One region of the Streptomyces sp. NPDC058371 genome, then DNA from elsewhere that is predicted to be linked to it. Evidence: riboswitches for the same ligand, from Rfam matches in the RefSeq annotation. Region 1 holds a riboswitch; the other holds the start of a gene.

Region 1 (15,824 bases):
CACCACCGGCGTCTCCAGCGGTGACGTCAACGGCGACGGGTTCGCGGACCTGGTGACCGTGGCCTACAACGACGATCCGGCCGACGAGGGGACGCTCGGCGTACTGCCCGGCTCCAAGAGCGGGCTGAAGAGCACGCCGCTGGGCACGAACGTCGGTCTGCCCTTCGCCGACTACAAGGCCGTGGTGGGCGACGTGAACGGCGACGGCAAGGACGACGTCGTCATTGACACCGTCTTCGAGGACGGGCCCGACGACTATCTGCTGCGCACCTTCCCGGGCACCGCGAGCGGGCTCGACAAGGCCGGCGCGGTGGTGTGGACCGGCGGGCCCCACGAGGGCATCGCCAACAAGCTCGCGGACGTCAACCACGACGGTTACGACGATCTCCTCGTCAGCAACACCACCGCCGCCGACAGCGACGGCTTCTCGAACGCCGGCTCGCTCACCGTCCTGTCCGGCAGCAAGAACTGGCTCGCCGCGTCCGGTGCGCAGACCATCTCGCTCGACACGAAGGGTGTCGTCGGGGTCGCCGAGACGAACGACCAGTTCGGCACGGCGCTCGCGCCCGCCGACTACAACGGCGACGGCAAGGTCGACCTGGCGGTGGGTGTGCGCGGGAAGTGGCGCAACACGGGCGCCGTCAGCATGCTCTACGGCGGTTCGAGCGGGCTGACCGGGACGGGGTCCATCCTGTTCGGTCCGGACTCGTTCGGCTACGCGGCCGTCAACTCGACCTTCGGAGCGTCCCTTTCGGCGTCGCCGGCGTCCTGACGCAGGGCGACGCGACGGGCACGTACGCGTCGCGGCGGAGGCCGGTCCCCATCGGAACCGGCCTCCGCCTCATCGGCCTCCGCCGCTCACACCCTGCGCCAGCGGGCCATCGCGAAGGAGAACAGCCCGAACAGGACCAGACCCATCGCGACGACCACCAGGAGCCAAGGGCCCGCCGGCGTCTGCGCGAACGACCTCAGGGTGTCGTCCAGACCTTTGGCCTTGTCGGGTTCGTAGTCAACCGCGGCCCGTACGGCGAAGGCGCCGGCCGCCGCGAACACCACCCCGCGCGCCGCTCCCCCGCCCACCCCTGAAATGTCGACCGCACGGCGCGTCGCCCGGGTCATCCCACCGAGCTTCATGTGCTTGTGGTACTTGCGCATGACGGCCCGTGCGCCGATCCACACACCCGCCACGATGATGCCGACGCCGCCCAGGCCGACGATCCACTGTCCGCCGGGCACCTCCAGCACCCGGGCCGTCACGTCCCGGGACTGCTTGTCGCTGGAGCTCCCGCCGCCCGAGCCCGCGGCGAAGGAGAGCACGGAGTACGCGACGAACGCGTAGAACACACAGCGCACGGCCGACAGCAGCCGCTTGCGTGCGGCGCCCCCGTCCTGACCGGCCGCACCGAATACGGCCTCGGACAGCCGCCACAGCGCCATGCCGACGAGACCGGCGCCGAGGGCCCACAGCAGCACGGCGCCGAAGGGCTTCGCCGCTATCTCCTCCAGCGCCCCACCGCGGTCCGCCTGGCGGTGCCCCTCGCCGAAGGCGATCTGGATCGCCAGAATGCCGACCAGTACATAGATCACGCCTCGCGCGGTGAGGCCTGCCTTCGCCGCGCCTTCCGTCACTGAGCCCTTCGCCGCCCGGCGGGCCCTCAGCCGGCCACCCCTCATCGCAGCGTCCATGTTCATACGGACCGGATCTCGTGCGCCGACTTGTCTTCCAGCCTGAGCTGGAGCTGGACTTCCTGGTCGCCCGCGTCCTCACCCAGCTCATGCACGGTGAAGGCCTCGCCCAGAACCTCCTGTACACGTTTCACCGCGAGCGGGCTGCCCTGCACATCCGCCGTCACGGGCGCCGAGAGGCCGGCCGGTGGGACGGACTCGTCCGTGGCACCGCCGGGCGCGTCGTCGGCTCCGGACGTGTCGAAGGTGCCGGCCCACATCGTGGGACGGTGCTCCTTGGATTCATGGGGCTCGTCCTCGGCACACCGGTCCGAGGAGAAGCGACTGCACAGTGCCGCGAACAGGCTCCCGGCATCCGCCGCGGAGCAGTCGCTGAGCACCACGTGAACCTGCGATGCGGCCAGCGGACTCGTAGTCATGAAAACCCTCTCCCTCTCGCCCGCGTACAGGCAAGCTGTCGTGCTGCCACGGGTACCCCGCAGGTGGCGGTGAAACGGGGTGCCGCGCACGTCGTCTGTGGGCGTACACCCCCAGGTCAGCAGGGTCCGTGAGCTATGTTGAATCCTTGTGGGACGTGAAGGAGGCGACTCGGTGCCATCGCCGCAGCAGGCACGCGCACAGTCATCCGCGATCACCTCGGGGAAAACGGCCCCTGAGGCGGGCGCGGCTCCGACGTCCCAGCTCAGGGAGCTGTTCGACGGCCCCCGGCTCTCCCCCGGTCAGCGGCGCATCGCCCAGTACCTGATCGAGCACATCACCGAGGCGGCCTTCCTCTCGATCACCGATCTCGCCGAGCGCGTGGGGGTCAGCCAGCCGTCGGTGACGCGTTTCGCCGCGGCGGTCGGCTTCAGCGGTTACCCCGCGCTGCGGGAGAAGCTCCAGGCGATCGCCCTCAGCACCCTGGGCAGCGCGCCCACGACACCGGCGGAGAACCGCAGCAACGAACTGCAGGCCGCGGTGGACGCCGAGATCGAGAACCTGGAGAACCTGCGGCGGGACTTCGCCGACCCCGACCAGGTCATCGCTCTCGGCCGTGCGCTGTCCCGGTCGACGCCGCTGACGGTGCTGGGCCTGCGGATCTCCGTCTCGCTGGCCGAGTACTTCGCGTATGCCGCGCGGCGTATCCACCCGGACGTGCGGCTGGTGACCCGGGGCGGCAGCGTCGCGTACGACGCGCTCCTGCAGTCGCGGGCGGCGGGCGGCACCTGGGTGCTGGCCTTCACCATGCCCCGGCACGCCCAGGAGACGCTGACCGCGGTACGGGTCGCGCGAGGTGCCGGGCTGCGGGTCGCCCTGGTCACCGATCTCGCGCTCGGGCCGCTGGCGGACGAGGCCGACGTCACCTTCGCCACCGGCACCGGCTCGCGCCTGGTCTTCGACTCGTACGCCGCTCCCGCCGTACTGACCGCGGCCCTGCTCCAGGCGATGACCGACGCCGATCCCGAGCGGACGCAGGCCCGCCTGGAGGAGTACGAGCAGATCGCCGATCAGCACCACTTCTTCCTGAAGGACTGAGGCGCCGCCGCAAGCCGTCGAGCCGCCGTCCGGCAGGAAGGATTCCCGGCCCTCGGCGCGCGCCCACACCTCCCCCACCCAGGCCGTACGGCCTTGCTCCCGGGCGGCTGCAACCCCCTCGGCACCCTGTGTGACCAGGGCATCACGGGACGATCCCGTTTATTTCGCGCATGAATTTTTTCATGTCCTTGCGTAACTGGCGGTATATATAAATACTTCTGGCGGATCGCGACCCCTGAGGCCTCGGGGGTGGCGGTCCGTCGTCCGCCCGGGGCCGTCCGCTCCTACCCGCATCGGGTCCCGGGTGTGCGGACGGGACTCGCTCGCGCGAGTGCCGTGGTGGCGGCCCCGGTCAATCCCCTAGGTCGGGGCCGCCCCAGAATCCCCCCACCTCAGCCGCCGACGCACCCCGGAAGCGATGAACATGGCTCTGACTTACTCCCCGACCAGCACCGACTGGCCCTGCCAGGTCAAGAACCCCGGGAGCTACGACTGGGAGAGATCTGCGGCCAGGTGGCTGCGCGAGCTGGTGCCGGCCCGCTACGCCAGCTATCCGGCGCTGATGCGCCACCCCGTACTGCTCGCCCGCCACGCGCAGATACAGGTGCAGCACGAGATGCGGGTCGCCCGCACCGCGCTGCAGACCGCCCGGGCCGAACTGCCCGCACTCGGCATCCCCGAGTCCGTCATCGAGCACACCATCAAGATGTACGCCGCCGAGGTGCTGCAGCTGCATCACATCGCCCGCAGCATCAGAGCGGTCAGCCGGGCGCTCATCGACAACGGCACCACCCGCGCCGCGCACTGACCGCGCGGAACCCGGTCGCGCGTCGGTGCATGACCCGCGTCAGACGTGGCACACGATGTGACCATGAGCGCCACCCACGATCAGCACGGCGATCCGATCACGACCGTCCTCACCTGGCAGGTACGCCCGGGCCACGAGACCGAGTTCGAGGAGTGGACCCGCGGGATCACCCGCTGCGCCCGGCAGTTCCCCGGAAACGAGGGGGTCTCCTGGCTGCAGCCCGAGGAGGGCAACCTCTTCCACGCGGTCCTGCGGTTCGCCGACGCACGCCGGCTCACCGAGTGGCTCGCCTCACCCGAGCGCGCCAAGTGGCACGCGCGGATCGAGGACATCGCCCGCGAGGTCAGCAGCGAACGCCAGTCGACGACGGGGATGGAGACCTGGTTCAGCCTGCCGGGCACGGCGGTGCAGTCGCCGGCGCGCTGGAAGATGGTCCTCACCACGTTCCTGGGCGCCTACCCGTGCACCTTGCTGATCCAGTGGCTGGTGACACCGCGGACGGCCGCCTGGCCCCTGCCGCTGCGCGCCGCCGTCTTCCCCATCCTCCTGCTGCCCCTGCTGACGTACGTGATCATGCCCCGGCTCAGCCGGCTGTTCCGGCTCTGGCTCTACCCGACGCCGGACGCCTGATCGCCGCCGCGGCGGGTACGCGCAAGCGTGGTAATTTCCCCCGCGGCGGCGCGGCCGCGCCCGCCCCGGACGAGATGTGCGCCGTACCCGGTCCGCAAGACGACGCACCTGAGGAGACGTCGTGGACGCGCCAAGGCCGCAGGACATCGGCACCACCGCATCCGGCGGACCCCGCACGCTCGACGTGCGGTGGATCCACGGATCGCCGTCGGCCAAGCACAACACGGACCCCGACATCCAGACCCACGCGTACGACGAACACACCGTCGTTATGCGGCAGAACAAGGCGGTCGACTACGAAGCGCCGTTCATGTACCTGCTGTTCGGTGACGCGCGGGCCGTGCTCGTCGACACCGGTGCCACGGCCTCGGCCGAGCACTTCCCGCTGCGCCGGGTGGTCGACGGGCTGATGGAGAAGTGGCTGGCGGCGCATCCGCGCGGCGGGTACGAACTGCTGGTCCTGCACACCCATCCGCACGGCGACCACATCGCCGGCGACGGCCAGTTCGCCGACCGGCCGGCCACCCGGATCGTGGACGCGACGCTCGACAGCGCCTGGACGTACTTCGGGTTCCACGAGGACCCCGAGGCGGTCGCGCGCGTCGACCTCGGCGGGCGCGTGCTGGAGTGCCTGGCCACCCCGGGCCACCACGAGGCATCGGTGACGTACTACGACCCCTGGACCGGGTTCCTGCTCACCGGTGACACGGTCTACCCGGGCCGTCTGTACGTCGACGACTGGCCGGCCTTCACCCGCACCGTCGACCGGCTGATCGACTTCTGCGGCCGCCGTACGGTCACCCAAGTCCTCGGCTGTCACATCGAGATGACCCGGCGACCCGGCGAGGACTATCCGGTCCGCACCACGTATCAGCCCGACGAACCGCCGCTGCAGATGACCACCTCCCAGCTGCGCGACCTGCGCGCGGCGATCGAGACCGTCGGGGACCGGCCCGGACGGCACGCCTTTCCCGACTTCGTCATCTGCCGTCGCGACACACCGCGCCCGGCGACACCGGAAGACCGCCCGCTCGACGAGGGTGAGCGGGACGACTGCGCACCCGACGACGACTAGGACACAGACATGGACTCCACGACCTGGACGGTGATCCTCGTCGCCGCGATCCTCGCGGCGGCGCTGCTGGGCCTCGCGGTCGTCCTGCTGGTCCGGCTCGTGCGCACCCGCCGTGATCTGCGCCGCGCCGGGCTGCCGTCCGGACCCCGCTGGGTCTTCTGGGGTGCCGTCGTCTACCTCGTACTGCCGACCGATCTGCTGCCCGACCCGGTCTATCTGGACGACATCGGGGTGCTGCTGCTGGCCCTGCGGTCGCTCCGCGCCCCCGTCGCCCCGAGGGAACCGCGGGGTACTGGGAAGGCGTTGTCGGAGTAACGGCCCCGGGGCCGCGGGCAGGACAGCGGGCCGCCCGTGGCGCGGGGGCCGGTTCGGATCCCCTCTCCGACGGGCGGCGCGATGAGCGAGCTGGTTCCCGGGGGCAACGTGCCCCTGCCGGACGGCACCCTGACGCTGCGGGTGCCCGGCCCCTTCGACGTCTCCGCGCTCGTCACCGACGACGGCGGAAGGGTGCGTGGCGACGGCGACTTCGTCTTCTACAACCAGCCCGCTGCGCCCGGCATCCGGCTGCTCGGCGAGGCGCTGACCGTCGATCCGCCAGGTCTGCGGGCGGGGGCGGCCCGGGTCACGGTGGTCATCAGCCCGGCCGGTCCCGGCACCCCGTTCGGCCGGCTGCCCTCGCCCGTCCTGCAGGTCACCGGGCCGGGCGCCCGCGTGCTCGCCCGGTTCGCGCCGCCGCGCCCGCAGCGGGAGACGGTCCTGCTGCTCGCGGAGATCTACCGGCGCGGCCCGGGCTGGAAGCTGCGCGCCCTCGGCCAGGGGTACGCGGACGGACTGGCGGGCGTAGCACGGGACTTCGGCATCGAGGTGACGGAGGAGCCCGCCTCGGCGGCCGGCGGTACCGGCGCGCGGTCGCGGGGCAGGATCACCGCAGCGCCGGCCAGGGGCGGCGCCGGCGGGGCATCGGGAGGCAGGGCCTCAGCACCCGGGGCCGCCGCTCCCTCACCCGGTGGCGGTTCACGTGCCGACGGCCGCTCGGACGGTTTCCTCGACCGGGTGAACTCCGCCCGGGTGAAGGCCGGTTCCCCTCCCGTGTCGTTCGACGCACGTCTCACGGAGGCGGCCCGGGCCCATGCCTCAGCCATGGCCGCAGCGGGGCGTCTCGGCAGCGAGAGCCCGGACGGCGTCTCCGTCCACCAGCGCATCACCGCGAGCGGATACGCGTATCTGACCGTCGGTGAGCAGTTGGTCTCCGGGCCGCGCACCCCGGCCGAGTTCGTCGAGTACTGCCTCTCGGCCGACCGGCCCAGGCTGACCCTGTGCGAACCCCGGTTCACCCACGCGGGGCTGGCCCAGGCCGCCGACCCCCGCACCGGTGACCCGTACTGGACCGCGTTGTGGGCGTGCCCCCTCTCCCCCGCCGGACTGGCGCGCACAGCCGCCGAGGTCATGGCCCTCACCAACGCCGAGCGGACGGCGGCCGGTCTGCCGCCGCTGGCCGACGACGCCGTGCTCACCACCGCGGCCCAGGCGCACAGCACCGACATGGTGACCCGCGGCTTCTACTCCCACACCTCTCCTGACGGCCGCGAGCCCTGGCACCGGGCGGCCGCCGCGGGTTCCCGGCATCGCGCCGTCGGAGAGAACATCGCGTGCGGCCAGCGCTCCCCCGCCGAGGTGGTCCGCGGCTGGATGGACAGCCCCGGACACCGCGCCAACATCCTCAAGCCCGACTTCACCCACCTGGGCATCGGCTTCGCCGGCGGCGGCAGGGCGGCCACGTATTGGACGCAGCTCTTCGGGGGCTGAGCCGCGGATGACGCCCAACATGGGGCCCGGAGCGTCAACTCCACGAAAACACCCCGCTCTCCTGCAACCTGCGGACAGCTACGGCGCGTACACATGGTGCCGTCGGCCGTATCCACGGCGCGGTTCGTGTCGGGCATACGCACCGGCGAAGGACAGGGGAGAAGTAACAGATGGTCTCGAGAACGGTGGGCACAGGGTCGGCGCTCGGCGCGGTTCTGCTCTCCCTCCTGGCGGTTCCCGCACAGGCCGCCGCACCCGCGACGCCGCCTTCCGCCGCGGCAGGCACCGCGGCTGCCGCCGACGCGTTGGCGGCGCCGGACATGGCAGGTCTGGACGAGGTCCTGCGGACCGCGCTGACCCAGGGCGCCCCCGGCGCGATGGCGCGGATCGACGACAACGGCACCGTCCGCACCGCGGCCGAGGGCGTCGCCGACCGGTCCACCGGACGCGCGCTCAGCACCGACGACCGCTTCCGCGTGGGCAGCGTGACCAAGAGCTTCTCCGCCGTGGTGCTGCTGCAACTGGTGGACGAGGGCAAGGTGGACCTGGACACGTCGGTGAACGCCTATCTGCCCGGGCTGCTGCCCGACGACCGGATCACGGTGCGTCATGTGCTGAGCCACCGCAGTGGGCTGTACGACTACACGAACGACATGTTCGCGCAGACCGTCCCGGGCTTCGAAGCGGTGCGCAACAAGGTGTACACGTACCGGCAGTTGGTGGATCTGTCGTTGCGGAAGCCGCTCAACAACGCGCCTGGCGCCGCCTACTCGTACTCCAACACCAACTTCGTGGTCGTGGGCATGCTCATCGAGAAGCTCACCGGCCACGCCGTGAGCACCGAGTACCAGAACCGCATCATCGAGCCGCTGAATCTCACCGACACCTCGTATGTGCACCCCGCCACGGCGCTCGCGGGCCGGCACGCCAACGGCTACCTCACCCCGGACGCGGCCGGGGCGGCCCTGGTGGACTCCACCGAGCAGACCGTCTCCTGGGCGCAGAGCGCGGGCGCCGTCATCTCCAACACCCGGGACCTGGACACCTTCTTCTCGGCGCTGCTGGCCGGCCGGCTCACCTCCGCCGCGCAGCTGACGCAGATGCGGCAGTGGGTGCCGGTCAACAGCACCCAGGGTTACGGACTCGGGCTGCGCCGCCGTGACCTGTCGTGCGGTGTCTCCGTGTACGGACACACGGGCACCGTGCAGGGCTTCTACACGTACGCGTTCACCGCCGAGGACGGCAGTCGCAGCATCACCGCGCTCGCCAACACGTCCAACAACGCCACGGTCCTCAACACGATGGCGGGCACGCTGGAGTCCGCCTTCTGCGGCAAGCCCGCCGCCAAGGCCGCCACCCGGAGTACGGCACCGGTGGAGCAGCACGAGGACATCGCGCCGGGTATCGCCCGCGACTGACTTGCGGGCAACGGCCTCGTGTCAGGAGGCCGCGGTGGAGGTTCGGTTCCGCAACCACCGCTCGGCTTCGGCCGGGCAGTGGAAGCGGATCACCTCCAGCGGTGCGAAACGGGGGTCCTGGGCGCGCCGGTCGATCTCGGCGCGCCGGGCGGCATGCTGGGTCCAGGCCCACCAGGCCGGATGGTCCCGGCGCAACCAGTCGGTCACGGTCTCCCGGTTGCCGCCGAAGACCCGTTCGCGCGACAGCGTCCTGCGCAGTGAGCGCCGCAGGATCCTCGGCATGATCACGCGCCGGGAATAGTCCAGCCACACCACCGTGTCGGCGCGCTCCCACAGCAGATCGCGGACTTCGGGATAACCGAGCGAGTCGAATATCCAGCCCGGCGCATCGGTGATCCGCCCGACCTGAGCGACGAATTCGTCATTCACCGCCCAGCCGGGACCGGTGAAATACAGCGAGTCCATCTCGTGGTACGGCACGGCGAGTTGCCCGGCCAGGCTCCGTGCCAGAGTGGATTTCCCGGCACCGCTGATACCGACCACGAGAATGCGTTTCATCCGGAGAGGATACGGCGGCCCGGTCACACCCCGTTGATCCGGCCCAGCAGCCGGTTGTTCGGGCGGCGGTGCGGCGGCTGGTCCGGGGCCGGGCGCAGCCGGGGTGCGGGGATGTCGCAATGATGGGGTTTGTCGGCGTCGACCGTGAGCGGCTCGCGGTAGTGGTGGATCGTCAGGGGCTCCCCGGCGAGCAGGGTGTAGGTGGCCGTGCCCGCCTTGATCTCCACCCGCAGCCGGCGTCCGAGCAGCTCCAGCGTGAAGGCGAGCCGGCTGAACCGCTCCGGGAGCCGGGGCGCGAACTCGATCGTCTCGCCGTGGTGACGCAGCCCGCCGAAGCCCGCGACCAGCGCCATCCAGGTGCCGGCGAGGGAGGCTATGTGCAGTCCGTCGCGGGTGTTCTGCTCCAAGTCCTCCAGATCCATCAGCGCCGCCTCGACCAGATAGTCGTAAGCGAGATGGGGATGGCCGGCCTCGACGGCGATGACCGCCTGGCAGCACGCCGACAGGGAGGAGTCGCGGACGGTGAGGGGCTCGTAATAGGCGAAATTCCGGGCCTTGTGCTCATCGTCGAAGTAGGGGCTGCACTTGTACATCGCGAGAACCAGGTCCGCCTGCTTCACGACCTGCTTGCGGTAGATGTCGAAGTAGGGGAAATGCAGCATCAGCGGATACTGCTCGGGGCCGGTGGCGGAGAAGTCCCAGCGCTGATAGCGGGTGAATCCGGAGTGCTGCTCGTGGACACCCAGCTCGTCGTTGTAGGGGATGTGCATGGCCTCGGCGGCGTCGCGCCAGGCGGCGCTCTCCTCGTCGTCGACACCGAGGGCCGCGGCCTGCCGGGGATGGCGCTCCACGACGTCGGCGGCGGCCAGCAGGTTCGTACGGGCCATGAGATTGGTGTACGTGTTGTCGTCCGCGACCGCGCTGTACTCGTCCGGGCCCGTCACCCCGTCGATGTGGAACTTGCCCTGGTGGTCGTGGTGGCCCAGCGACCGCCACAGCCGGGCCGTCTCCACCAGCAGCTCGACGCCGGTGTCCCGTTCGAAGCGGTGGTCGCCGGTGACGGCGGTGTAGCGCACGACGGCGTCGGCGATGTCGGCGTTCACGTGGAACGCGGCGGTGCCGGCCGGCCAGTACGCCGATCCCTCGGAGCCCTCGATGGTCCGCCAGGGGAAGGCCGCGCCCTTGAGGCCGAGCTGGACGGCCCGGTCGCGGGCGGCGGGCAGGGTGTTCTGCCGCCAGCGCAGCGCCTCGGCCACGGCGCCGGGCGAGGTGTACATGAGCAGGGGCAGCACGAACGTCTCGGTGTCCCAGAAGGCATGTCCGTCGTATCCCGAGCCGGTGAGGCCCTTCGCGGGGATGGCTCGCTGCTCGGCACGCGCACCGGCCTGCAGGACGTGGAAGAGGGCGAAGCGGACGGCCTGCTGGATCTCCTCGTCGCCGTCCACCTCGACGTCCGCCCGCGCCCAGAAGCCGTCCAGGTACGCGCGCTGTTCGTCGACGAGCCCCTGCCAGCCGCCGCTGGTGGCGCCCGCGAGCGCCGCGTCGACCTGGTCGCTCACGGCGGGCAGCGACCGTGAGCTCGACCAGCCGTGCGAGACGAGTTTCTCCACCCGCAACTGCTCGCCGGGGGCGAGGACCGAGGTGACGGTGAGGCGGGCGACGTTCTGGCTGCTCTCGCTGTCCGTCGCGGTCCCGGCGGGGCCGGTGACGCGATGGTCGGCGGCCGCGCCGACGCGCAGGCCACTGCGCCGGGTGCGGTGCACGAGCCGCAGCCGGCGGCCCGCCGCGAAGTGCTCCTCCGGCTCCAGCGGCGAGTCCAGCGCCACCGCGGCCCGCGGGTCGCCGTTGCGGCCCGGCAGCTGCTCGTTGGCGACGAGTTCCGACTGGACGACGATCCTGGCCTCGCTGTCGACGGCCTCGACCTCGTAGGCGACGGCCGCGATCGCGCGCTGGGTGAAGGACACCAGCCGCGTCGAGCGCACCCGGACCGTCGTCCCGGCCGGCGACGTCCACTCGCACGTGCGGGTGAGCAGGCCGGTGCGCAGGTCGAGTACGCGCTCGTGGGACCGCAGCCGTCCGTAGCGCAGGTCGAACGGCTCGTCGTCGACCAGCAGCCGGATGATCTTCCCGTTGGTGACGTTGATGACGGTCTGCCCGGACTCGGGATAGCCGTATCCCGCCTCGGCGTAGGGCAGCGGGTGGGTCTCGTGGACGCCGTTGAGATAGGTGCCCGGCAGGCCGTGCGGTTCGCCTTCGTCGAGATTGCCGCGCCAGCCGACATGGCCGTTGGACAGCGCGAAGACGGACTCGCTCTGCGGCAGGACCTCCAGATGGAGGACGTGTTCGCGCAGGGCCCAGGGCTCGACGGCGTACGAGGTGTGGGTGATCACCGCGGTGCCCCCAGTTCGGCGAGATCCCGTACGACGACGTCGGCGCCGTGGGCGCGCAGTGCGTCGCCCTGGCCGACGCGGTCGACACCGACCACGTATCCGAAGTGTCCCGAGCGGCCGGCGTCCATGCCGGCCAGCGCGTCCTCGAAGACGGCGGCGGCCGACGCGTCGACGCCCAGGTCCTTGGCGGCGGCCAGGAACGTGTCCGGTCGCGGCTTGCCGGGCAACTGCCGTTCGGCGGCGACCACGCCGTCGACACGGACGTCGAAGAGGGACTCCGCGCCGACCGACTTCAGGACGTCCGCGCAGTTGGCGCTGGACGAGACGACCGCGGTGCGCAGCCCGTGCGCGCGGACGGCCTCGACATAGCGCAGTGTGCTGTCGTAGGCCTCGACTCCGTCGGTGCGGATCAGCTCCAGGAGCAGGTCGTTCTTGCGGTTGCCCAGCCCGTGGACCGTCGCGTCGTCCGGGGAGTCGTCGGGCTTGCCCTCGGGCAGTTCTATGCCGCGGGAGGCGAGGAAGGAGCGGACGCCGTCGGCGCGGGGGCGTCCGTCCACGTACTCGTCGTAGTCGGCGTCACCGAAAGGGCGGAAGCCGTCACCGTCGCGTCGGCGCAGGAAGTCGTCGAACGTCCGCTTCCACGCGGCCGCGTGCACGACGGCGGTCTTGGTGATCACCCCGTCGAGATCGAAGAGGCAGGCCTGGATTTCTTTCGGGAGACCGAGCTCAGTCATGGCTAGAGCCTTCCCCGTGCGCGGCAGGTCACCGAGTGGCGAGCGCCACACCGGGACCGGTGCCTCAGCTCTGCGGAAACGAGTGATGCTCGTGCGCGACCGTCCACCGTCCGCCCTCCTTGCGCAGCCCGAAGGTCAGGCGCAGCCGGAGCGCGGGCCGCGCGGTGAGTTCGTCGGGAGTTCCGCAGCTCAGCAGGGCGTAGGCGTACGCGACGTCGGCGCCCGCGGTGATGTCGAGGGAGTCGATCTCGAAGGACGCGCCCTGCGCCTGCCATTCGAAGAACGGAGGCCAGGTCGCGCGGTACTCGGCGAGCCCGCGGATGCCCTCGTAGGGCGGCGGAACGTCGAACATCACGATCTCGTCCGCGTGGTCCGCGACCACCGCGTCCAGGTCGCCGCCGTGCACGGCCGCGGCCCACTGCTCGATCAGGGTGCGAATCTGCTGCTCGTCGTCGGGCATGATCCGTTCATACTCCTTGTGGGGCATCGGGGGACCGTCCCCCCAGCAGAACTCACCGCTGCCGGACCGATTGCGGGAACACGCCCATGACCTTCGACGAACTCCTGGAACGGGCGGCGGGACTCGTCCGCCCCGGCAGGCGCGCCCTCCTGGGCATCGCCGGCAGCCCCGGCGCGGGCAAGACGACTCTCGCCGAGCAGCTGGTCAGGGCGTTGAACGGAGACGGTGAGCCCTGGGTGGCGCAGGTCCCGATGGACGGTTTCCATCTCGCGGACGTCGAGCTGGACCGGCTCGGGCGCCGGGACCGCAAGGGCGCTCCCGACACGTTCGACGCCTCGGGCTACGCGGCACTGCTGCGCCGTCTGCGCGAGGAGCAGGACGAGGTCGTCTACGCACCGGGGTTCGAGCGGACCCTGGAGCAGCCCATCGCGGGGTCCATCGCCGTTCCCCGCACCGCGCGGCTCGTCGTCACGGAGGGCAACTACCTCCTCGTACCGGACGGTGACTGGGCTCGTGTACGGCCGCAGCTGGACGAGGTCTGGTTCTGCGAACTGGACGAGGAGGAGCGCGTCCGGCGCCTCGTCGCCCGCCACGAGCGGTTCGGCAAGGACCGCGAGGCCGCCCGCGCCTGGGTCCTCGGCACGGACCAGCGCAATGCCGACCTGATCGCCACGACCCGCGGCCGGGCGGACCTGGTCGTCCCGGCGACGCTCGCTCCGCTGCCGGCCGCTGCCCGCCCGGAAGACCGCCACCTTCGGTGAGCCGGCGCGGACGACAACCGCCCGCGGACCACCGTGGGCGGCCGAGCGTCCCGTCGGGACAGGCCGGCTTCACCGCACCCGGCGCCGACCGGACCCGCGCGGGGCCCGGCCGCCGCGCGGCTCAGTGACCGCTGATGGAGCGCGGTGCGTACGGCTGCTCCAGCTGCTCGATCTCCTTCTCGGTCAGTTCGAGGGAGAGGGCGGCGACCGCGTCGTCCACGTGCTGCGGTTTGCCGGCGCCGACGATGGGCGCGGTGACGGCGCTCTGCCGCAGCAGCCAGGCGAGGGCGATTCGGGCCCGCGGGACATCGCGTTCGGCGGCGATCCGGCCGACGGCGTCGACGATGACGCGGTCGCCCTCCTGGTACAACTTCTTCCCGAACTCGTCCGTGCGGCTGCGGGTGCTGGTGGCGTCCCACTCACGGGCCAGGCGGCCGCGGGCGAGGGGACTCCACGGCAGTACGCCCACGCCCTGGTCCTGGCAGAGCGGCAGCATCTCCCGCTCCTCCTCCCGGTACAGGAGGTTGTAGTGGTTCTGCATGGAGACGAACCGCGTCCAGCCGTTCAGCCGGGCGGTGTACTGGGCCTTGGAGAACTGCCACGCGTACATCGAACTGGCCCCGATGTAGCGGGCCTTGCCCGCCTTGACCACGTCGTGCAGCGCCTCCATCGTCTCCTCGATCGGGGTGGCCGCGTCCCAGCGGTGGATCTGGTAGAGGTCGACGTAGTCGGTGCCCAGGCGGCGCAGGCTGTTGTCGATCTCCGTCATGATCGCCTTGCGGGACAGGCCGTGGGCGTTGGGACCCTCGTGCATCGCGCCGTTGACCTTGGTCGCGATGACGATCTCCTCGCGGCGCGCGAGGTCACCCAGCACCCTGCCGACGATCTCCTCGCTGGTGCCGTCGGAGTACACGTTCGCCGTGTCGAAGAAGTTGATCCCGGCCTCCAGGGCCTGCCGGATCAACGGGCGGGACGCCTCCTCGTCGAGGGTCCACTCGTGGACGCCGCGGTCCGGCATGCCGAAACTCATGCATCCCACGCAGATGCGGGACACGTCGAGGCCCGTCGCGCCGAGCTTCACAAACTGCATGCTCACTCCTGCCTTCACCGAGGTGGGGCGTGCCTCACCCCAGGCTGACGGTACCGGGGAGAGCTGTGCGCGGGCAGGCCTCCTCGCCGGGACCTACCCGCCCACTGCCGCGGTGAGGGACTCCAGCCTGGTGCGCGTGTCGTTGCCGTAGACGCCCGTCTCGTCGCCGCGGATGTCGTACCAGACCTGGAAGCGGGTGACGGCGGCCGTGAGAGCGGCGTCGTAGGTGCCGTTCGTGGCGCCGTTGGTGTACACGTCCGGGATCCGCAGCAGGCGTTGCTGAAGCTCTGTCACCGCGGCACCGCTGTCTCCCACCCGGAGGGTGCCGGGACCGTCGGGGTCGTCCCCGGTGCGGGGTGGCGCGGGGACGGCGGACGCCGGGGGTGCCGGTGGGGTGACGGGGGCCTGGGCCTGGGCCGCGCGACCGGGGCCGTCATCGGGGAGCAGGCGGGCGGCGGTGAAGCCGAGCAGGGCCGCCGCGGCCACCGCCATGGCCGTCGCGGCGCGACTGGGGCCGGCGCCGTCCACGAGGTATCGCCAGCGCGCTCGACGGGATGCCGGGCTGGCGGCCGGCGGCACCTGGACAATCGGGTCCTCGCCCATGGAGTGGTCGACCACCGGGCTCGGCATCACCGGGTCGTAGTCGACCGGCTCGTAGTCCTCCGGGGCATGGCCAACCGGGTCGTAGTCGACCGGCTCGTAGTGGACCGGGGCATGGCCGACCGGCTCGTAGTCGACCGGGTCATGGTCAACAGGGTCATCGTCAACCGGGACGTCCGCCGTGCCGGTCTCCTTCTCCCGTACCCGTCTCAGCAGTTCCGCCAGGGAGTCCGGGCGGGGGCGGGGCTGGACGTCGGTGGGTTCCAGTGCCGGGCGTTCCGGCCGACGTGCGG
Region 2 (15,824 bases), on a different contig from region 1:
ACACGTTCGTGGCCTCGCACGGAGTAACGAACCGACTATCGGACAGTCACGCGGGGTGTCAGAAGCGTAGTACCGGGGCCTGGGCCTCGACCAGTTCCGCCGCCTCCTCGTGGGTTTCGACCGAGGGGGGTGATCCCGCCAGGGGCTTCTGGGCGGTCTCCTTCATGCAGGCGACGGCGATGACGCCGACGAGGGCCGCGGCCATGGCGTAGTACGCGGGCATCAGGTCGGAGCCGGTCACGCTGATGAGGGCGGTGATGACGAGGGGGGTCGTGCCGCCGAAGAGGGAGGCGGAGAGGTTGTAGCCGACGGAGAGGGAGCCGTAGCGGACCTGGGTGGGGAAGAGGGCGGGGAGGGCCGCCGACATGGTGCCGAGCATGCAGACCAGGGAGAGGCCGAGCATCAGCATGCCCGCCGAGACCGCGACCAGGCTGCCCTGCTTGACCAGCAGGAAGGCCGGCACGGACAGGACGAGGAAGCCGAGCATGCCGGACATGAGGAGCGGCTTGCGGCCGAAGCGGTCGGAGAGCCGGCCCACCTGGCTGATGATCAGCATCAGCACGGCCATGGTGGCGATCAGGATCAGCAGGCCGTGGGTCTCGCTGTAGCCCATCTCGTCGGACAGGTACGTCGGCATGTACGACAGCAGCATGTAGTCGGTGATGTTGTACGCGCCGACGAGGCAGATGCACAGGATCAGCGTCGGCCAGTAGTCGCGGAAGATCTTCGCGAGGTCGCCCTTGGCGGTGGTCTCGACCGTGGAGGCCGCGTCGGAGGCCTTGTGCGAGGTCGCGTCCTCCAGTTTCTGGAAGGCGGGGGTCTCGTCCAGCTTGAGCCGCAGGTACAGGCCGACGAGGCCGATGGGCCCGGCCACCAGGAACGGGATGCGCCAGCCCCAGGACTCCATGCCGGCGCTGCCGAGGAACGTCGTGAGCAGGGTGACCAGGCCGGCCGCGCCCACGTATCCGGCGAGCGTGCCGAACTCCAGGAAGCTGCCGAAGAAGCCGCGGCGCTTGTCTGGGGCGTACTCCGCGATGAAGGTCGACGCTCCGCCGTACTCGCCGCCGGTCGAGAAGCCCTGGACGAGGCGGAAGAGGATCAGCAGGACGGGCGACCAGAAGCCGATCGTGGCGTAGGCGGGGATGAGGCCGATGGCGAAGGTGCCGATGGCCATCAGGATCATCGTCAGGGCGAGGACCTTTTTGCGGCCGACCTTGTCGCCCATGGGCCCGAACACCATGCCGCCGATGGGCCGCACGAGGAAGGAGACGGCGAAGGTGGCGAAGGAGGAGAGCAGTTGGACGGTGCCGTTCCCGGACGGGAAGAAGACGTGGCCGATGGTGACGGCGAGGTAGCTGTAGATGCCGAAGTCGAACCACTCCATGGCATTGCCGAGCGAGGCGGCTTTGACGGCGCGTTTGACCGCGCTTTCGTCGGTGACGGTGATGTCGGTGCGTCGCAGTGGGGGGTTGCGGCGGCGCCGGACGGCGCGGAAGAGCGTGCGGTGACGTTTCACTGCCTCGGGATCGGCAGCGACCTCTGCGGTTTCGGGCGCGGTGGTCGCCATGGGGGTGATCCTTTCGTTTCTGGACGCACGTACTTCCAGGGGATCACCTGCTCGGGGTTGCCGACCGCAAACGGAAGTCCTCACTGAGAGGGACTTCCGTCACATATGGGCGAGCCCCCACCCGGGGTGCGGGCGGGGGCGGCCGTGCGGGGCCTTCGGGGGTCCCGGCCTGCGGAGACGCGGGCGGCGCCGGCGCCGGCGGGCGGTGCGGCAGCTCGGGCGTGCGGGCAGGGGGCGGGCTTGCGCGCAGGGACGGGCGTGCGGGCAGGCGCGGGTGCGTCAGATGCCCAGGTCCTTGATGATCTTCGCGACGTGTCCGGTCGCCTTGACGTTGTAGAACGCCCGCTCGATCTTGCCCTCCTCGTCCACGATCACCGTGGAGCGGATGACGCCGAGGTAGGTCTTGCCGTAGTTCATCTTCTCGCCGAAGGCGCCGTAGGCCTCGATGACGGTCTTGTCGGGGTCGCCGACGAGGGTGACCTTCAGGTTCTCCTTGTCGCGGAACTTGGCGAGCTTCTCCGGCTTGTCGGGGGAGACGCCGATGACGTCGTAGCCGGCGCTCGCCAGTACGTCGAGGTTGTCCGTGAAGTCGCAGGCCTGCTTGGTGCAGCCGGGCGTCAGGGCCGCCGGGTAGAAGTAGACGATGACCTTGCGGCCCTTGTGGGCGGCCAGGGAGACGTCGTTGCCGTCGGCGTCGGGCAGGGTGAAAGCGGGGGCGGTGTCGCCGGGCTGGAGTCGCTCGCTCATCGGTACCTCACGTGGCAGGGGCGGTTTGGACACCGAGCCTAATGCGCTTCGGCGCACCCAATAGGGGCGCATCCAATAGGGGTGCCGTGGGGTGCGTTCGCTCCGGAGCTGACAGACTGTCGACCACGGGAAGGCGGAGTCGGGCCCCAGGGTCGGACGGAGCCGGACCACAGAAGCCAGTACGTCGCTACGACCACGGAGGCAGCGCGGTGTCGGATACGTCGAGAACGTCGGATACCAGGACTCCGGCGCAGATCGAGGCGGACATCAAGCGCCGCCGCGAGGTCCTCGCCGAGACGCTCGACGAGATCGGGGTGCGGGTGCATCCGAAGACGATCGTCGGGGACGCGAAGGCCAAGGTCGTCTCGAACATCGACCACACGCTCGGCCGGGCGTACGTCGGTGTGAACCGGGTCGTGGGCGATGTGAAGGGGCGGTTCGTCACCGAGGAGGGTGCGCCGCGGCTGGAGCGCATCGTGCCGGTGGCCCTGGTGGTGGTCGGGGTCGTCGGTCTGCTGGCCGTGGGTTCACGGCGCCGCAGGGGCTGACCCGACTGCGTACGGATTCGGCCGAGGCAGGTAGGTTCGGGGCGTGAGCGAGAAGAACCATCACGACGACAAGCTGCCCATCCGGATGCTGCACGACCGTGTGCTCGTGCGGCAGGACGCCGCCGAGGGCGAGCGGCGGTCCGGCGGCGGCATCCTGATTCCCGCGACCGCGGCCGTGGGCCGGCGCCTCGCCTGGGCGGATGTCGTGGCGGTGGGGCAGAACGTGCGGACGGTGGAGCCGGGCGACCGGGTGCTGTACGACCCCGAGGACCGTGCCGAGGTCGAGGTGCGGGGTATCGCGTACGTCCTGATGCGTGAGCGGGATCTGCATGCGGTGGCCGCGGACCGTTTCGAGGGGTCCGAGGACTCGACCGGCCTGTATCTGTAGGGCCTGCCGCAGGGTTTCGAAAGGGGCTGGTGACCATGGTCACCAGCCCCTTTCGCCTGGGTTTTGCTACCTTTGAGGGACCCCGACGAGACGCGCCGTACCGGGTGGGAGCACGAACGAGGGCTCCTGGGCAAAGACGACGCACCCCTGTTGATTCCCAGACGGAGGTGCCTGTCATGGCCTGGATTCTGCTGCTCGTCGCCGGTCTGCTCGAGGTCGGCTGGTCGATCGGAATGAAGTACACGGACGGCTTCACGCGGCTGGTGCCGAGTGTGCTCACGGGCGCGGGCATCGTGGCGAGCATGGTCCTGTTGTCGTACGCCGCGAAGTCCCTGCCGATCGGTACCGCCTACGGCGTGTGGGTCGGGATCGGTGCCGCCGGGGCGGCGGTGCTCGGCATGGTCGTGCTCGGTGAGCCGGTGACCGCCGCCCGGATCTTCTTCGTCTGTCTGCTGCTGGTGGCCGTAGTGGGGCTGAAGGCGACGTCCGGCCACTGAGGCCGCCGCCGGCCCGCGGCCTACGGGCGCCGGTGCGTGGGGCGGCTGAGCGGGCCCGCGGTGGTTGTCCCCGTGGTGCCGCCGTCCGTCGTTCCGCCGTCGGTTGTGGTGCCGCCGCCGTCGGTGGTGGTGCCTCCGTCGGTGGTGCCGCCGTCGGTCGTCGTGCCACCGTCGGTGGTGGTGCCCCCGTCGGTCGTTCCGCCGTCGGTCGTCGTGCCGCCGTCCGTGGTGGTGCCGCCGTTCGTCGTTCCGCCGTCCGTCGTGGTGCCGCCGTCGGTGGTGGTGCCGCCGTTCGTCGTTCCGCCGTCGGTCGTCGTGCCGCCGTTGTCCTGGCCGCCCGGGCCGGAGGGCCGGTCGCTGGGTTCGTTGGTGGGGGGCTGCTGCTCCTCCGCGCCCGGCTGCAGCTCCAGGTCGAACTCCTTGGCCGGGCTGCCCTTCAGGGCCGCCTTCGTGTACTGGGCCCAGATCTGCGCGGGGTAGGCGCCGCCGTTGATGCGGTCCTGGCCGAGTGCGCCGTACAGCGACTTGGGTGCGCCGGTGTCGGGGTCCTGGCCCATCACGGAGACGACGGTGGCGAGGTCGGGGGTGTAGCCGGCGAACCAGGCCGCCCGATCCTCCTCGGCGGTGCCGGTCTTGCCGGCGGCGGGGCGGCCGGCGGCCTGCGCGGCCGTACCGGTGCCGCCCTCGACGACGCTCTGCAGGATCGCGGTCGTCGTGTCGGCGGCTTCGCGGCTGACGGCCTGCTTGGTGTTCTGCGCCGGCAGTTTGACGTCCTCCGCGCCGTCCTTGGTGATCTTCTCGACGAGGGTGTACGTGCCGTGCCTGCCGTGGTTGGCGAGCGTCGCGTAGGCCTGGGCCATGTCGAGGACGCTGGCCGTGGCCGGGCCGAGGGCGATGGACGGGGTGGCGGTCAGGTCGGGGGTGTCCGCCGGGATGCCGAGGCTGACGGCCGTCTGCTTGACCTTGTCGGGGCCGACGTCGACGGCCATCTGCGCGTACACGGCGTTGACCGACTTGTCGGTGGCGGTGCGTACGGTGATCGGGCCGTAGGAGACGTTGTCCTCGTTCTCGGGTGCGTACGGGCCGCCGTTCCAGCCCTGCACGGGGCGCTTGTCGGTGCCGTCGTAGATCGTGTTCGGCGTGATCGTGCGGCCGTCCTGGGTCTCGGAGTCGTTCTGCACGGCCGAGGTGAACACGTAGGGCTTGAAGGTGGAGCCGACCTGGTAGTCGCGGCGGGTGGCGTTGTTGACGTACTGCTTGGTGTAGTCGATGCCGCCGTACATCGCGACGACCTTGCCGCTCGCGGGGTCGATGGAGACGCCGCCCGCGCGGACGTAGTTGTCGGCCTTGCGGTCCTTCTTGTCGAGTTCGCTCATGACCTGGTCGTCGACGGCCTTCACGAAGTCGTCCTGCTTGGTCTTCTGCAGGGTGGTCGTGATGCGGTAGCCGCCGACGTTGAGAGTGGCCTCGTCGATGATCTTGTTCTCGACGAGATAGTCGTTCACGGCCTTCAGGAGGTAGCCGCGCTGCCCGGACATGCCGGCCGCGACGACCGTCTGCTTGGGCTCGGGGAACTTCACCTTGTCCCGCGCGGCCTGGGTCAGCCACTTCTTCTTGACCATGCCGTCGAGCACGTAGTTCCAGCGGGCCAGGGCCGCCGACTTGTTCTCGGGGTGGGCGATCACGTCGTACTCGCTGGGCGCGTTGAGGAGCGCCGCGAGATACGCGCCCTGGCCGGCCGTCAGGTCCTGTGCGTCGACGCCGTAGTACGCCTGCGCGGCGGCCTGGATGCCGTACGCGTTGCGGCCGAAGTAGCTGGTGTTGAGGTAGCCCTCGAGGATGTCGTCCTTGCTCTTCTCGCGGTCCAGCTTGATGGAGATGAAGAACTCCTTCACCTTCCGGGTGACCGTCTGTTCCTGGCCGAGGTAGTAGTTCTTCACGTACTGCTGGGTGATCGTCGAACCGGACTGCCTGCCCTTGCCGGTGACGGTGTTCCAGGCCGCGCGGATCATCGCCTTGGGGTCGACGGCCGACTCGGTGTAGAAGTCCCGGTCCTCGGCGGCGAGTACTGCGTGCTGGGTGTTCTTGGCGATCTGCGCGAGCGTCACGTTCTCGCGGTTGACCTCGCCGTCGCGGACGAGTTCGCTGCCGTCCGCGTACAGGTACACGTTGCTCTGCTTGGTCGCCGCGGCGTTCGCGGGCGGGATCTGGACGAGGTAGTAGCCGAGGGCGAAGAGGCCGACCAGCAGCAGGACCAGGCCGATGAACGTGCCGAGCACCATCCGCCAGGTCGGGAGCAGCCGGCGCCAGCCGGTGCGCCTGCGCTTCTGCTTCTTGCCGGGCGTGCCCGGCGCCGCGCCGGGTTCCGGTGCCGGAGCGTGCGCGGACTCCGGGTCCCGAGGGGCCCAGCCCTGGCTGTTCTCCTGCGGCTTCGGCTCGTCGCTCATCTGTCTGCCCGGACTCCCGTTTCGCGTCGTACGTTCCCGTACGCCCTCGTACGCCTTCTGCGCCCCCTCTTGAAGACTGTCGCACCATGCGTTCCGTTCCCTGACCTCGGCACGCGTCCTGCGGGAAAAATGCGTGGCACACGGCGTCACCGGCGGGCTAGGCTCCTGCGCTTTGGTCCGACGCGGCGGAAGGGGCGGTCTCGTGGGGACTGGACGGTTGTACGCGGCCGTCGCGATGAGCGGGTTCCGGCGGCACGCCACCTACCGGGCGGCCACGGCGGCGGGGGTCTTCACCAACACCGTCTTCGGGCTGATCATGGCGTACGTCTTCATCGCGCTGTGGGACGTCAGACCGCACCTCGGGGGCTACGACCAGGCGCAGGCGCTCACCTATGTGTGGCTCGGCCAGTCGCTGCTCATGGTGGTGTCCGTGATGGGCGGCGGCTTCGAGGACGAGCTGATCGAGCGCATCCGTACGGGTGACATCGCGATCGACCTGTACCGGCCCGCCGACCTTCAGCTGTGGTGGCTGGCGCAGGACGCGGGCCGCGCGCTGTTCCATCTGCTGGGGCGCGGGGTCGTGCCGCTGGTGTTCGGGGCGTTCTTCTTCGACCTCGCGCTGCCTACCGACGCGCTGACCTGGGTCGCGTTCCTGGTCGCGGTCGCGCTCGGGGTGCTGGTCAGTTTCTCGATCCGCTATCTGGTGGCGCTGTCGGCGTTCTGGCTCCTCGACGGGGCGGGCGTGGCGCAGATCGTGTGGATCGCGGGGCTCTTCTGCTCGGGGATGGTGCTGCCGCTGAACGTCTTCCCGGGCGTGCTCGGCGAGGTCGTACGGGCGCTGCCCTGGTCGTCGCTGATCCAGGCGCCGGTGGACGTGCTGCTCGGCACGGCCGATCCGCTGGGCACGTATGCCTTCCAGTCGGCCTGGGCGCTCGCGCTGCTCGCGGCTGGGCGGCTGGTGCAGTCGGTGGCGACACGGAGGGTGGTGGTGCAGGGTGGCTAGCCCCGTACGCGAGGACGAGCCCGGATACGAGGGACCCGGCGGCGTGGGTGGGACCGCGGCGGACGGGCGGGTGCGGGTGGCCGGGTGGCCGGCCGAGCGGCAGGGGGCGTACGCCCGGGTGTGCGACGGACTGCGCGCCTATCGCATGATCGCCGCCATGTGGATCCGCTCCACGATGGCCTACCGCGCGTCCTTCCTGATGACCGCCTTCGGCAACTTCGCGGCGAACGCGCTCGACTTCGTCGCCATCATGCTGATGTTCTCGGGGATCGACCGGCTCGGCGGCTACACCCTGCCCGAAGTCGCCTTCCTGTACGGCGTCTCGGGCGCCGCGTTCGGGCTCGCGGACCTGGTGCTGGGCTCGATGGACCGGCTGGGCCGGCGGGTGCGCGACGGCACGCTCGACACCCTCCTGGTGCGCCCCGCGCCGGTGCTCGCGCAGGTCGCCGCGGACCGTTTCGCGCTGCGCAGGCTGGGCCGGATCACCCAGGGCCTGCTCGTCCTCGGTTACGCGATCGGCGCGCTCGACATCGCGTGGAGCCCGCTCAAGGTGCTGATGATCCCGCTGATGCTGGTCAGCGGCGGGGCGATCTTCGGGGCCGTGTTCGTGGCGGGCGGGGCCTTCCAGTTCGTGGCGCAGGACGCCTCCGAGGTGCAGAACTCCTTCACGTACGGCGGCAACACGCTCCTGCAGTACCCGCCGACCGTCTTCGCCAAGGACCTGGTGCGCGGGGTGACCTTCGTGCTGCCGCTGGCCTTCGTCAACTGGCTGCCCGCGCTGTATGTGCTGGGGCGGCCCTATCCGCTCGACCTGCCGACGTGGGCCGCCTTCGCCCCGCCGCTGGTGGCCGCCGGCTGCTGCGCGCTCGCGGGGCTGGCCTGGCGGGCGGGACTTCGTTCCTATCGCAGTACGGGGAGCTGAACTCGCTTGGAAACAGACCAGGTTGGTGCCTTCATCGAGCTCGACGGCGTCGAGAAGGTCTTCGACGTGCGCAAGAAGACCGGCTTCCTGCGCAGCGAGCGGCGGCAGGTCCGGGCGGTCGACGGTCTCTCCTTCACCGTGCCGCGCGGTGAGATGGTCGGCTACATCGGCCCGAACGGCGCGGGCAAGTCGACCACCATCAAGATGCTGACCGGGATCCTCACCCCGAGCGGTGGCCGGCTGCGGGTCGCCGGCATCGACCCGTCCCGCGAGCGGACCCGCCTCGCGCAGCGCATCGGGGTCGTCTTCGGGCAGCGTACGACGCTGTGGTGGGACCTCCCGCTGATCGACTCGTACCGGCTGATGCACCGCATGTACCGCATCCCCGACGCCCGTTACCGGGCGAACCTCGACCGGTGTGTCGAACTCCTGGAGCTGCACGCCCTGTTGGACGTGCCGGTGCGGCAGCTCTCGCTCGGGCAGCGGATGCGCGGCGACATCGCGGCGGCGCTGCTGCACGACCCCGAGGTGCTCTACCTCGACGAGCCGACGATCGGCCTCGACGTGGTCTCCAAGGCCAAGGTCCGGGAGTTCCTGCGGGAGCTCAACGCCGAGCGCGGCACGACCGTGCTGCTCACCACGCACGACCTCACCGACATCGAGCAGCTGTGCCGGCGCGTGATGGTCATCGACCACGGGCGGCTGATGTACGACGGTCCGCTCGCCGGGCTGCACGAGGTGGGGGAGAGCGAGCGGACCCTGGTCGTGGACCTGGAGCGGGAGCTGGCGCCGATCGAGATCGAGTCGGCGCGGGTGGTCAGGGTGGAGGGGCCGCGGCAGTGGCTCGCCTTCCCGGCCGCGGAATCGGCGGCTCCGCTGGTGGCGCGGATCGCGGCGGACTATCCGCTGGTCGATCTGTCGGTGCGGGAGCCCGACATCGAGGCGGTCATCGCGAAGATGTACGCGGAGAAGGCGACCTCGTAGGCTGCTTTCATGACCGACGCCGAGCCTTCCCGGGGAAACGACGACGAGCTGCCGGTGCCGCGGGCCTCCGGCCTGCCGAGCCCGGAGCTGCGTGCCTCCGACGCCGATCGTGAACGAGTCGCCGAGCAGCTGCGGGACGCCGTCGCCGAGGGCCGTCTCGACATGGCGGAGTTCGAGGAGCGGCTTGAGGCCACGTACGCGGCGCGTACGTACGGGGAGCTGGCGCCGATCACCCGCGATCTGCCGGGCGCGGCGGCCGTCGTCCCCGTGTCGATGGTCAAGCCGCCTGCGGAGAGCGGGAGTTGGGGCGAGCGGATCGTCGGTGGCGAGGGCTCGTCCTCGTGGGGTGTGGCGATCCTGTCGGGGTTCGAGCGCAAGGGCCGCTGGACCGCGCCGCGGCGCTTCACCTCCTTCTCGTTCATGGGCGGCGGGGACATCGACCTGCGCGACGCGAACTTCGCGGACCGCGAGGTCGTCTTCAACTGCGTCGCGGTGATGGGCGGGATGAACATCGTGGTGCCGCCCGGCGTCGAGGTCGTCGTCCGCGGCATCGGCATCATGGGCGGCTTCGACCACCGTGAGGACGGCGTCCCGGGGGATCCGGGCGCCCCGCGCGTGATCGTCACCGGCTTCGCGTTCTGGGGCGGTGTCGGCGTCGAGCGCAAGCTGCCCCGCGCCGAACGCCAGCGCCTGAAGGAGGAGCGCCGCCGGCAGAAGCTGGAGCGCAAGGACGCCCGCCGGGAGCTCTACGGGTCCGGCCGCGACGACCTGGACGCCCTCGACGACGGCGCGAACGACGCCGGCGGGGAGCGGGAGGAGCATCGCGACCTTGTGCGCGAGCGGCACGAGGAGCGCCGGGAGCGGCACGCGGAGCGCCGCGAACAGCACCGGGAACGCCGGGAGTCGCGCCGCGACGAGCGCCGGCGGCGGGACTAGGCCGCGGGGCCCGGCGGCGGGACGAGGCGGCGGGACTGGACCGCGGGACCCGGCGGCGGGGCGGGGCGGCGGGACCGGATCATGGGACCCGGCGGCGGGGTTTGAGCCCCGCCTGGGTCTCCTGACCCTCCGTCACAGCTCCGCCGGCGCCGCCCCCTTCAGGCTCTCCAGGTCGAACACGTCCGCCATCCGCTGGTAGCCCTTGTCGCTCGGGTGGAGATGGTCGCCCGAGTCGTAGTCGGCGCGCAGTCGGCGCGGGTTGTACGGGTCGCGCAGTGCCCGGTCGAAGTCGGCCACGGCGTCGTACACCTGGCCCGACCGGATCCGCGCGTTGACGGCCTCGCGCACCGCCTCACGGTCGTTCCGGTAGCCGCGGTGGCCCTGGAAGGGCATCAGCGTGGCGCCGACGACGCGCAGCCCGCGCGCGTGCGCCTGCTGGACCAGCGTGCGCAGCCCGGTGACGATCCGGTCGGCGTCGGCCCGGCCCGGGTTGCGCAGGATGTCGTTGACACCGAGGTCGATGACGACGGCCTTGACGTTCGTACGGCTGAGGACGTCGCGCTCGAAGCGGGACAGGCCGCTCGGGTTGTCGGCGGGGCGGCCCAGGCCCGCGGCCAGCACCTGGTTGCCGCTGATGCCCTGGTTCACGATGCTGTAGCGGGGCACGTCGCGCGAGCCGGCCGCGTTCCGCAGCCGCTCCGAAAGCACGTCCGTCCAGCGCTTGTTGGCGCCCACGGTCGACGTCACACCGTCGGTCAGCGAGTCGCCGATCGCGACGACCGTGCCGTCCGACTCGTTGCTCAGCACGTCGAGCGCGGTCAGATAGCGCCAGTACGGCGTCTGCGCGGTGTACGGCGTGCCGCTGACGTTCTCCGTGCGGTCGCCCTCGGCCGTGTAGGACATCTGCCGTGCCTGCGGGTGGTAGGTGACCGGGCCCGACGGGGTGGGGGAGTACGTGGTGACGAGGATGTCGCTGCCCCGCGGGACCGTGATCTGCACGGCGTCGCTGATCACCTGCCGGCCCGCCGGGACGATCACCGAGACGTTGCCGCCGAAGGTCAGCCGGCGCATGGTGTCGGCCGCCGCGGCGGGGTTGTTCGTGGCCATCGCGACGGCGAGCGTGGCGTGCGTGATGCTGAGCGGCTGCTGTCCGTAGAGATTGGACAGTGTGATGCGGGCACTCGTACCACCGACACTCGCGTGCACGACGTTGCGTACGGAGCGGCCGGCCATGCCGTTCGTCTCGGTGCCCGGTTCGGCGCCGGCCGGGGAGGCCGACCATGAGCCGACCCACGCACCGGTGGACGCCGGGGCGGCCGGATTGTGCGGGGTGCGACCGCCGGCGATGTCCGTCCGGCCGCCGCCCTCATCAGTGGAGGCACCGATGTATATGGCGGCGGAAAAGACGACGATCACGGCAACGATCGCCGCCAGCAAGGCGCCGTGCCTTGCGGGGGACACCCCCGCACCCCCGGCGTGACGCTTGGTCATGCGGCGTGTGTCTCCTCGGGCGATGGGAGCCCGAGGCTCCGATGTGATGACCCCATGATGCGTCATGGGGAGGAAGAACACCGAAAAGACCCCCGAGGTCCCCCGGCGAACTCCCGTCCGGACAGACGCCGGGAACTCCTGTTCCGTTCCAAGAGTCGGTCAGGAAGGGACAATGTGTACGAGGTCACCGAACGGGTGGAGTGGATGGAACGTACGAAACCGGAAGAAGAGGGCCCCGAAGGGCAGCATGCCCGGCCGGACGCCGCCGTGAACCGCACGACGACGGCCGCCGGCCCGCCCGGCCGCCCGCGCAGCGCGACGGCCCCGACCCGCGCCATGACCTCCTTCAGCCCCGCCGACGAGGAGAAGCGCCGCGGTGTCCGCCGGATGAAGACCACGGCGACCGGCCTGCTGCTCCTGGTCGCCGTCGTGTACGTGCTGGCCAAGTGGGCGTCCCAGGAAGGCGCGGGCGTCTGGGCCGACTATGTCGCCGCGGCCGCCGAGGCCGGCATGGTCGGCGCGCTCGCCGACTGGTTCGCCGTCACCGCCCTCTTCCGCCACCCGCTCGGCCTGCCGATCCCGCACACGGCGATCATCCCCACCAAGAAGGACCAGCTGGGCATCTCCCTGGGCGAGTTCGTCGGCGAGAACTTCCTCTCCCAGGACGTCGTACGGCAGCGGCTGCGCGCCGTCGGCATCGGCAGCCGCCTCGGGGCCTGGCTCGCCGAACCGGAGCACGCCGACCGGGTGACCGCCGAGCTGGCCACGGCACTCCGGGGCGCCCTGACGGTCCTGCGCGACTCCGACGTCCAGGCGGTCGTCGGGGAGGCCATCACCCGGCGCGCCGACGCCCAGGAGGTCGCGCCCGGCATCGGGAAGATGCTGGAGAAGATCGTCGCCGACGGCGGTCACCGGCGGGTCGTCGACCTGGTCTGCGTCCGCGCACACGACTGGCTGGTCGAGCACGGGGACTCCGTGATGGACGCCGTACAGGGCGGCGCCCCTGGCTGGACCCCGCGGTTCGTCGACAAGCGGGTCGGCGAGCGCGTCTACAAGGAACTGCTCCGATTCGTCACCGAGATGCGCGACGCGCCCTCGCACCCGGCCCGCGGCGCCCTCGACCGCTTCCTCACCGACTTCGCCACCGACCTGCAGTCCGACACCGACACCCGCGCCCGCGTGGAGCGCCTCAAGGGAGAGGTCCTCGGCCGCGGCGAGGTCCAGGACCTGATCGCCTCCGCCTGGACGGCCGTACGATCCATGATCGTCTCCGCCGCCGAGGACGAGCGCAGCGAGCTGCGGCTGAGGGTGCGGGCCTCGCTGCTGTCCCTCGGCGCCCGCATGGCCACCGAGCCCAAGCTCCAGGACAAGGTCGACGGCTGGGTCGAGGGCGCGGCGGTGTACGTCGTGACGACGTACCGCAAGGAGATCACCTCCCTGATCACCGACACCGTCGCGGGCTGGGACGCCGAGCACACGACGAAGAAGATCGAGGCCCACATCGGGCGCGACCTGCAGTTCATCCGGATCAACGGCACGGTGGTGGGCTCGCTGGCCGGACTGCTCATCTACGTGGTGTCGCGAGCGCTGGGAGCCTGACTTCTCCGGCCGGCCGCCGAACGGCCGGTCCGCCGTTCGCGCGCCGCGGGCTGCTGTCCCGGTCCGTCGCGCGCCTGGCGCGGGCCGCCGTCCCGGTCCGCCGTTCGCGCGCCGCGGGCTGCTGTCCCGGTCTGTCGTGCGCCTGCCGGGGGCCGTGCGGACACGCCGCTCGCCGGGCGTGGGAAGCGCGGATCAGGGCACTCTGGATGAGGTCACCCACGGGTCACTCAACGGAGAGGGAGCCATGACAGCATCCGACACGCCGGCCTCTGTACCCGCCGCCACGGGAACCGTCACCACCGCCGTACCGGCCCGCCTCGACCGGCTGCCGTGGTCCCGCTGGCACTGGATGATCGTGATCGGCCTGGGCACCGTATGGATCCTGGACGGCCTGGAAGTCACCACCGTCGGCAACATCGCCGGCCGCCTCTCCGAGAAGGGCAGCGGACTGGCCATCTCCTCCGCACAGGTCACCGGCATCGCGGCGGCCCTGTACGTGGCGGGAGCCTGCGCGGGCGCGCTGTTCTTCGGCTGGCTGACCGACCGCTTCGGCCGTAAAAGGCTGTTCATGGTCACCCTCGTGGTCTATCTCGCGGCGACGGCCCTGACCGCGCTGTCCTTCTCGCCCTGGTGGTTCTTCACCTTCCGCTTCCTCACCGGCTTCGGCATCGGCGGCGAGTACGCGGCCATCAACTCGGCGATCGACGAGCTGATCCCCTCCAAGTACCGCGGCCGGGTCGACCTGATCATCAACGGCAGCTACTGGCTGGGCGCGATCGGCGGTGCCCTGCTGTCCGTCGTGATGCTGAACACCGACATCTTCCCCAAGGACCTCGGCTGGCGGCTGACCTTCGCCCTCGGCGTCGTACTGGGCCTGGTCATCCTGCTGGTCAGGCGGCACGTCCCGGAGAGCCCGCGCTGGCAGTTCATCCACGGCCGCGGGGAGGAGGCCGAGGAACTGGTCTCCTCCGTGGAGCGCGAGATCGAGCAGGAGAAGGGCGAGACGCTGCCGCAGCCGGACCGCGAGATCACCATCAAGCAGCGCAAGAGCATCGGCTTCGGACTGATCGCCAAGACCGTCTTCGGGCGCTACCCGAAGCGGGCCACGCTCGGCCTCGCGCTCTTCATCGGCCAGGCGTTCCTCTACAACGCGATCACCTTCGGCTTCGGCGCCATCCTCACCAAGTTCTTCGACGTGCCCACCGACCGCACCGGCTACTACTTCGCCGTCATCGCCGCCGGCAACTTCATCGGCCCGCTGGTGCTCGGCAAGCTCTTCGACACGGTCGGCCGACGCATCATGATCTCCTCGACCTATCTGCTCTCCGGCATCCTGCTGTTCGGCACCGCCTGGCTCTTCGACCGCGGCTCGCTGAACGCGACGACGCTGACGGCCTGCTGGTGCGTGGTGCTGTTCTTCGCCTCGGCGGGCGCCTCCAGCGCCTATCTGACCGTCTCGGAGATCTTCCCGATGGAGACCCGGGCCATGGCCATCGCCTTCTTCTACGCGCTCGGCACCGCCGCCGGCGGTATCAGCGGCCCGCTCGTCTTCGCGGACCTCACCAAGTCCGGCGTGGTCGGCGACACGGTGCTCGCCTTCCAGATCGGCGCGGGACTGATGTGCGCGGCGGGGCTGGTCGCCGCGTTCCTCGCGGTGAACGCGGAACGCCGGTCCCTGGAGGACATCGCCACACCGCTGTCCGTGGCGGAGCCGTCGGGGCCGGCCTCGGCGCCGGCGACGTGATGCCGCGAGGGTGAGCAGGCGGCCGGCCGGTCTGAGTACGCGTACTCTGTCGGACTCCTCCCGCGCGCGGGAGGCTCGTACACATGACCGAGAAGCTGTTGAGCCCCTTGCGGACGCGCCCCTGGCCGGAACGCTGGCTGACGCGCACACTCGGCGCCGCCCTCGCCGCGGCGGCGTACCTCCTCTGCCTCCCCTGGGATCTGCGCAACCGCGTCCAGAGCGCGGACTCCGTACAGGAGACGACCCCGGTGACCGGCGTCGGCGTCCTGCTGCTCGCCGTCGCCCTGCTCCTGCTGGCCGCCTACTTCGGCCGCCGGGACGCGCTCGCCTGGCCGCTGCTGGTGGTGGCGGTGCCACCGGCGGCCCTGATGTACGTCTCCCTGCGCACACACCCCGGGCCGGCGGGCGGGTTCGCGTCGGCGTGGCCCCTGGCATGGGCGTCCTTCACGCTCCTGATCGCGGCCGCGGTCCTCGTCGCGGCGGCGGTGGCACGGCAGTTCAGGGCAGACTTGGGGGACTTGATGTACGAGGAATTCGTCGTGTCCCGAGTCTGTGACGTGTGACGTGTACGTGTCACGCGTGTGAGTCGTCGTGCCCGTGACCGTGCTCGCCCGAGTCTGTGATGTGTGAGGAGCTGCTCTCCATGACCGTCCGCAGGATCGTTCCGGACATCCACGTCGAGTCCGAGCAGGCGATGGGGGCGAACCGCGACTTCTACGGCCTGCTGGGCTTCGAGGAGGTCATGAACCAGGGCTGGGTCATGACCCTCGCCTCACCCGCCAACCCCACCGCCCAGATCAGCTTCCTCACCGAGGAGCGGACCGCCCCGGTCGTCCCCGACCTCAGCGTGGAGGTCGAGGACGTCGACGCGGTCCACGCCCAACTGCTCGCCTCGGGCGCGGAGATCGTACGGGACCTGCGTGACGAGGAGTGGGGCGTACGGCGCTTCTT

Evidence for each region. Region 1 has a riboswitch for guanidine ahead of ACFWM2_RS04835 (MBL fold metallo-hydrolase). Riboswitches for the same ligand answer to the same signal wherever they lie in the genome.
Region 2: another riboswitch for guanidine. It lies ahead of ACFWM2_RS26940 (DMT family transporter); the one in region 1 lies ahead of ACFWM2_RS04835 (MBL fold metallo-hydrolase).

What each region holds. Positions count from the first base shown of each region.
Region 1 covers NZ_JBHXJC010000001.1:1,111,910-1,127,733, reverse strand. The annotation lists gene ACFWM2_RS04865 (FG-GAP-like repeat-containing protein) at 1-772, shown strand, start outside; gene ACFWM2_RS04860 (DUF1206 domain-containing protein) at 859-1,692, opposite strand; gene ACFWM2_RS04855 (hypothetical protein) at 1,689-2,105, opposite strand; gene ACFWM2_RS04850 (MurR/RpiR family transcriptional regulator) at 2,278-3,201, shown strand; gene ACFWM2_RS04845 (hypothetical protein) at 3,626-4,009, shown strand; gene ACFWM2_RS04840 (antibiotic biosynthesis monooxygenase) at 4,073-4,639, shown strand; guanidine-III (ykkC-III) riboswitch at 4,682-4,748, shown strand; gene ACFWM2_RS04835 (MBL fold metallo-hydrolase) at 4,761-5,714, shown strand; gene ACFWM2_RS04830 (YkvA family protein) at 5,724-6,029, shown strand; gene ACFWM2_RS04825 (CAP domain-containing protein) at 6,111-7,520, shown strand; gene ACFWM2_RS04820 (serine hydrolase domain-containing protein) at 7,691-8,938, shown strand; gene ACFWM2_RS04815 (adenylate kinase) at 8,960-9,496, opposite strand; gene ACFWM2_RS04810 (glycoside hydrolase family 65 protein) at 9,520-11,886, opposite strand; gene ACFWM2_RS04805 (beta-phosphoglucomutase family hydrolase) at 11,883-12,620, opposite strand; gene ACFWM2_RS04800 (nuclear transport factor 2 family protein) at 12,685-13,080, opposite strand; gene ACFWM2_RS04795 (nucleoside/nucleotide kinase family protein) at 13,167-13,841, shown strand; gene ACFWM2_RS04790 (aldo/keto reductase) at 13,963-14,931, opposite strand; gene ACFWM2_RS04785 (peptidoglycan-binding protein) at 15,025-15,824, opposite strand, start outside.
Region 2 covers NZ_JBHXJC010000010.1:154,282-170,105, reverse strand. The annotation lists gene proP (glycine betaine/L-proline transporter ProP) at 59-1,567, opposite strand; gene bcp (thioredoxin-dependent thiol peroxidase) at 1,847-2,314, opposite strand; gene ACFWM2_RS26950 (DUF3618 domain-containing protein) at 2,524-2,862, shown strand; gene ACFWM2_RS26945 (GroES family chaperonin) at 2,906-3,250, shown strand; guanidine-III (ykkC-III) riboswitch at 3,315-3,396, shown strand; gene ACFWM2_RS26940 (DMT family transporter) at 3,427-3,747, shown strand; gene ACFWM2_RS26935 (transglycosylase domain-containing protein) at 3,768-6,194, opposite strand; gene ACFWM2_RS26930 (ABC transporter permease) at 6,430-7,197, shown strand; gene ACFWM2_RS26925 (ABC transporter permease) at 7,268-8,119, shown strand; gene ACFWM2_RS26920 (ATP-binding cassette domain-containing protein) at 8,126-9,103, shown strand; gene ACFWM2_RS26915 (DUF1707 domain-containing protein) at 9,113-10,039, shown strand; gene ACFWM2_RS26910 (SGNH/GDSL hydrolase family protein) at 10,172-11,530, opposite strand; gene ACFWM2_RS26905 (DUF445 domain-containing protein) at 11,705-13,129, shown strand; gene ACFWM2_RS26900 (MFS transporter) at 13,374-14,873, shown strand; gene ACFWM2_RS26895 (hypothetical protein) at 14,957-15,436, shown strand; gene ACFWM2_RS26890 (VOC family protein) at 15,517-15,824, shown strand, end outside.